One region of the Hippea alviniae EP5-r genome, then DNA from elsewhere that is predicted to be linked to it. Evidence: riboswitches for the same ligand, from Rfam matches in the RefSeq annotation. Region 1 holds a riboswitch; the other holds the start of a gene.

Region 1 (3,229 bases):
GCCTGTTGAGTAATGCTCGTTTCCATGTCCCATATAAACCAAAGCAGCCTTATTCTTTTTTGCAAGCTCAATATCGTTTTTTAGGGCTTTTGCTGCTATCTCTATATCTTTGTGATAATCGTATTTCCAAACATTTCTTCCTAAGGCTGGTCTTCCGATAACGAGCTTTTTGAATGGCATATACTTCTTTTTCATTGTTTTTATAGAGTTTAAACCGTTTACATAAGATAGAAGGTCTGTAAACTCTTCGCCATCATAAATGTGGGTTGGCTGAACAATAATCGTTTTGTATCCTTCGTCCTGCAAGTCGGCTATTGTTGCAAGTGGTCCTTTAACATAGAGAAAATCTTTTAGTTTTGAGTTGTTCTCAAACTTCTTGTTGTGCTGTCTTTTGTGCCAAATGTTTCTTATAATGTTGGAAGTGAATGTAAAAACAACTTTTTCGTGCGGAAATGCTTTCTGCACGGCTTCTTTGATGTTTTCAATATCAACAAACCCTGTTGAATAAGTCGTTCCGAAGTCTGCAAGAACTATAGCCACCTTGCCCTTATGTTGGGCTTTTCCGAAAGATTGAAGATGAACACCAAAGGTCAAAACGAAAACGATGAGAAAGCTTAAGAAAACTCTCATAAAACACCTCCACAGAGATTTTTTAAAAACTTTTTAGAGAATAGAAAGTGTACATAACTTGCTATGGCTCTATTTTTCATAAGTCCATCTTTATAAACTGTTCCATCGGTCAATTTTTTAAGCTCAAAGCTGAACTGTTCATCTATCTGGGTATAGTATGAGTAATGAAACTCATGCCCAAATACAGGCCCTTCTAAAAATGTCTTTGTTAAGTCTTTTACCTTAACATAACCAAGAGCTTTTCTTCTCTTGCTCATTTTTATTTTTACATTGAAAACTTTAGCCATTTTGTAAAATTCATCGTCTATGTATATACCTTCTGATAAAAGCATCATTCCGCCACATTCGGCTATCAGTGGCTTATCTGAGTTTATATGTTCTGCTATACTTTTAATGGTTTTTACACTCTTAGATAGCCGTTCTGCGTATAACTCTGGATATCCGCCGCCTAAATACACAAAGTCGGCGTTGTCCACCGTTTCGTTTTTAAGCGGCGAGAAAAATTTTAAATTATATCCCATTTTCTCAAGTTCTCTTAAATTGTTTTGATAGTAAAAGTTGAAGGCTTTATCGTAAGCTATGAGTGCTGTTTTGCTTTTTATGGTTGTGGCATGCTTAATTTCATATTCAAACTCAATCTCAGAGAGCCTTATTATTTCATCTATATTTGCATATTTGCCTATGTGTTCTGCGATTTTTTCATACTCTTCTTTCTCTGTCTCTTCTGCAACCTTAAGTCCAAGATGCCTTGAGCGTAATGTCAACTCTCTATTCTTTGGGATTATTCCTAAAATTTTCAGAGACGAGTGGTTTCTTATAGCATCCCTTACCAATTTTTCGTGTATCGAGCTTCCTATGTTGTTTATAATGACGCCATTTATTTTTATTTCTCTTGCTAACTCTTCAAAACCTTTTACTGAAGCCACAATAGATGCAGAACATTTAGAAGCATCAATTACTATAACAACTGGCAGATTCAATATCTTTGCAATGTCGTATGTGCTTGCTTTGAATGTGTATGACTCTATTCCGTCAAATAGTCCCATAACGCCTTCTACAATGCCTATATCCGCTTGTATGAGATTCTCAAAAAAGGTGTCTTTAAGCTCTGCTCTGCTTAGCATTATGCTGTCAAGGTTATAGGCAAAAGAACCAGATGCACAAGTCAAATGGGCAGTGTCTATATAGTCAGGGCCGCACTTAAATGGCGCTATAGAATAACCCTTTTCTTTAAGAGTGTGAAGCAATCCAACTGTTATAGTTGTTTTACCAGAACCGCTTCTGTCTGCGGCTATGATGAAGGCTGGCTTTCTCATGCAGCCCTAATCGGTGGGTTGAAAAAGAAAAAAGAGCACATAGAACCTCCCAATACCCGGGGAATTCTAAGGCTCTATAGGTCTTCTGGCTTACGGGCAAAAACCTACTCCTCCCGCCTTCCCATCGGCAATAGCCGACAGTGGCTTTCTGGGAGTTTCGTTCCCGAATACAGCTGCGGGTACAGCGTGGGATTCTCACCCAACTTCCCTGATAGAGCCCAATTTAACTTTAGCAAATAATTTTTAACTTTTCAATATAGTGTGCAAAATATAAAATAAAAGCATGTGCTATCCCTTATTTTTCAAGTTTAGTGGCAGAAATATTTTAGTCTTTGGAGCAGGTAAAGTTGCTTTAAGAAAGGTAAAATCCATTTTGTCTTTAACAAAACCCAACATGACAATTATCTCTTTAGACTTTGAAGATGGGTTTTACAGTCTGCCTGTTAAATTGGTAAAAAAGAAAGCTTCAATCTCAGATATAACAGCTGATTACGACTTTATCTTTATCTGCACAAACGATAGAAAACTAAACCACACTCTATTTTTAAAAGCAAAAGAGCTCTCTATTCCCGTTAATGTTGCAGATAACCAAAATGAGTGCGACTTTTTTACCTCGGCTACGATAAAGTTTGGAGATATTGTAATAGCTATCTCGACGCAGGGCAAAAACCCATCAAAAAGCAAAGAATTCAAAGAAAAGCTTCTAAAGGCTCTAAAAAGTATTGATTTTTAATGTAAAATTATATATTTTAAAATAACTTAGATTAAAACTTGGAGAAAGAGTATGAACTTTTACTTTCTAAAAAAGACATTTAACTATATGTTTGAAGAACTTGTGTTGTTTGTTCCTCCATTGCTTGTATTTCTTATTCTGTTCTCTGTTGCCATTGTTTTTGGTATTGGTATGAGTGCAAACATCTTGATAAACCATCCGCCTACAAAACCCACAGCGTATCTGATTGCCTTTCTGTTCTCTTTTTTCTCCTTCTTTTTATCCGTCATATCAGGTTCGTTAGTTATCTATATGACTTATGAGAAAGAAGAAAGCGGCAGAGCAAATTTAAGCACGAGCTTTTCAGAAGTTATGAACAGAATAGGAGCTGTAATTTTGGCTTCTCTGTTGGTAAGCATCGTCGTAAGCATCGGTTTCGCTCTGTTTGTGATTCCCGGTTTTATAGCTTTGCTGTTTTTTATGTTCACACTTCAGGAAATCTTGCTCTCAGAAAAAGAGATAGGAGAATCTATAAAAGGAAGCTTTAATCTTGTAAAAGACAACTTCGGCG
Region 2 (3,229 bases), 330 kb from region 1:
GATTAAAATCTGTAAAACGCTCAAGTACCTTTCGCTTTATCTCAAGCGACTCCTTTGCAAGTTCCATCAGTTCTGTGAGACGAAAGAAAAACTCACTTTCTGTTGCCGAAAGATATGCGATTCTTGGCAGGTTGATTGTTACAACGCCTATTGAGCCGGTTAAAGGATTTGCACCAAACAGACCGCCACCCCTTTTTTTGAGCTCTCTTGTATCAAGCCTGAGCCTGCAGCACATTGAACGGGCATCTTCCGGACTCATGTCTGAGTTTATAAAGTTTGCAAAGTATGGAATTCCGTATTTTGCCGTTGCTTCCCAGAGCGGCTTTAATGAAAGGTTGTCCCAATCAAAATCCTTTGTAATGTTGTATGTTGGAATAGGAAATGTAAACACCCTGCCGTCTGCATCACCTTCGCTCATAACTTCCATAAATGCCTTGTTGAACATGTCCATCTCTTTTTGAAATTCACCGTATGTTGCATTTTGCAGCTCTCCGCCTATGATAACGGCCTGATTCTTTAAAAATTCAGGCACTTTTAAATCAAGGGTTATGTTTGTGAAGGGAGTTTGAAACCCGACCCTTGTTGGCACATTGACATTGAATACAAACTCTTGCAAAGCCTGCTTGACTTCTTTATAGGATAGATTGTCAAAGGCTATGAACGGAGCAAGATAGGTGTCGAAGTTTGAGAAGGCTTGAGCTCCTGCTGATTCTCCCTGAAGGGTGTAGAAAAAGTTGACAACCTGACCGAGTGCGCTTCTGAAGTGTTTTGCCGGTCTGCTTGAGACTTTACCCTTTGCTCCTTTAAAGCCTTTAAGCAACAAGTCCTGCAGATCCCAACCGACACAATATACGCTTAGAGAGTTTAAGTCGTGGATGTGGAAATCGCCGTTTAGATGAGCTTCTTTGATGTTTTTAGGATAAATTTTGTTAAGCCAGTAGGTTTTGGTGATAGCCGATGAGATGTAATTATTTAACCCTTGAAGGGAAAAGCTCATGTTGGAGTTCTCTTTTACTTCCCAATCGAGTCTGTTTAGATAGCTCTCGATGAGTTCGACATCGGCTCTGTTTTTGAACTCTCTTAACTGGGCATGCTGTTCTCTGTAAATAATGTAGGCTTTTGCTGTCTTTTTGAATGGTGAGCTTAACAGGACTTCTTCAACAATGTCCTGTATCTCTTCAACTGTTGGTGTTCTATCACCAAAAAACCTGTAAGCTAAATCTAAAACTTTGATGGTGAGCTTTTTTGCTGTATCATAATCGAACTCTTTGGTTGATTTTCCTGCCTTTGCTATGGCGTCGGTTATCTTTTCTGCGTTAAAACTTACAACTCTGCCGTCTCTTTTGATGATTTTTGAAAACACAATACCCCCTTATGCTTTTGAGTTGATAATATGTGAGATTTAAAAGGGGATATCAGTCAGGCGGGCTTTCTTTTCTCATCTTTGAACCTCCCGTTCGATTTTTTGTCGGGTAAGTCTCCTGGCTCGGCTTCATCCTACTCCTCTCGCCTTCCCATCGGGCGACCCTGTTTAAAGAGCCACTCCCGACAGTGGCATAGTGAGAGTTTCGTCAGCCTCACAGTTGCGGGGGCAGCGCCGGATTTTCACCGGACTTCCTTGACCCGACATGTTTTTTATATTACTTTTGCTAAGAAGATGTCAAGCGAAAGATATACCTGCTCTTTGTCTCTTCTAAATGGTTTTTCTCAAGTATAAATATCTCTCTGTTTCTGTTTTTTATAAAATATGAAAAGTGCGTTCCATATAAGCCGTTGATGTTTAAAAATAGAGAAGAGAGATTGTCTGAATCGGTTTCTTCAAGAAACGATAATATCGTCTCTTCGTCTATCTCTTTCTCGATTGCATTTTTTAGAAATGTTTTAAGTTTTTCGCCTTTAGGCCAGGAAGAGTTTAAAAAGGCATTGGATAGGCAGTGGATTCCGTCTTCTATCTCAACAAGCTCATCTTTAATGTTTGAGTAATAAAACAGCCGTTTGTCGGTTAGGTTTCCGAAAACGAGATTGTATCCGTTGAAGATTGATTTTGTGTCTTTTAAAAATGAGATAAACTCTTTTTCGTTTATGTTTTCGGTTAGGAATTTTTTGACGATGTGTCCTCTTGATGGTGCGTTTTCTTTGAAGATTTTAGGGTTTCTGTGGTTTGTTATGAAGGCGATTTTTCCGTTTTTTGTCAAACCAAGCCAACTTCCCTTCTCTTTTAAATCTATGCCCATAAGCGTATTTTCATTAGCGAAGTGTAAACCTATCGATTTTCTTTTGAACTCTTCGTCTCTGTTGCCCATCATTACAAAGATATCTCTTTTTTTATTTAGATAAAATGCATAGACACACATGGCTAAATTAGATTATAAACCTTAAGCTGGTTCTCTTTTACATACTCTTTTAATTTTACTGCCCTTTTGTCGTAAAGCTTTATCTCATCCCAATCTATCTTCTGATTTATTGGCTGAATATAGAGCAAAGACCACTTGTCAATTGGGCCTAATATTGTGCCGCTTAAGAAAAACCCTAAGGAGTTCATATATTCTTCTAAGTTTTCTGGCAGTGGTTTGTCGGCTAAAATCCTGACAAAAATAGTCTTAAAACCGTCAAATTTTATCTCTTTGGATACGCTTTTTATGATGTCAAACCAGTCTTTGCCCATTGTTTTTATAATGATTGTGCCAAGTGACATATCCCGTCTCTTTATTGTTGAGTAAAGCGTTTTTTCTTCTAAATCGTTGGTTGCTTCGGTTTTTACACTTACATCAAACATGTCGCCTGAGTATATCTCTTTTAGGAATTGTTCGTGCTCTTTTGGTGAAAAAATGGTTGATTTGATTGGTTCTTTTGATGGTCTTAAAGCGTAAAGTATTGTCTCTCTCTGTCTGTTTTTTGGTATGTTTATGCCTATAAACTCGTTCTGGTCGTAATAGGAAACAAATAGGGCAAACGGCAAAAATCCGTATATGCTTGCTATCTTTTGCGAAGATGTGTGTCCGGTTACGAGCTCTGCTTCTGCGACTTTGATTCTGTCTGAATTTTTCATGGAGTATTCGTATTGAAACTTGAGCAGTTTTGCGACAATGCGTGTTCTTCTTACTTCGGGTCTTGCCATTAAAGCGACAGATTCGTAAATCCCTTCGCCGTTTCTTGATTTTACATAGGCAGTGTGAGCTATGATTTGTTTATCCTGCGTCTCTGCAACAAGCGAGATAACTTCTCTGTT

The links. A riboswitch is a leader RNA that binds a small molecule or an ion and turns the genes downstream of it on or off. The one in region 1 is predicted to bind cobalamin.
Region 2: linked by a shared signal. The riboswitch ahead of G415_RS0100935 (ribonucleoside triphosphate reductase) and the one ahead of G415_RS0102675 (cobyrinic acid a,c-diamide synthase CobB) in region 1 are both predicted to bind cobalamin.

What each region holds. Positions count from the first base shown of each region.
Region 1 is NZ_ATUV01000001.1:499,809-503,037, forward strand. Features, by position in the region: gene G415_RS0102670 (sirohydrochlorin cobaltochelatase) at 1-630, opposite strand, end outside; gene G415_RS0102675 (cobyrinic acid a,c-diamide synthase CobB) at 627-1,946, opposite strand; cobalamin riboswitch at 2,006-2,187, opposite strand; gene G415_RS0102680 (precorrin-2 dehydrogenase/sirohydrochlorin ferrochelatase family protein) at 2,230-2,679, shown strand; gene G415_RS10630 (DUF7847 domain-containing protein) at 2,731-3,229, shown strand, end outside.
Region 2 is NZ_ATUV01000001.1:168,469-171,697, forward strand. Features, by position in the region: partial or broken gene G415_RS0100935 (ribonucleoside triphosphate reductase) at 1-1,363, opposite strand, end outside; cobalamin riboswitch at 1,455-1,642, opposite strand; gene G415_RS09335 (NRDE family protein) at 1,650-2,354, opposite strand; gene G415_RS0100945 (ATP-binding protein) at 2,357-3,229, opposite strand, start outside.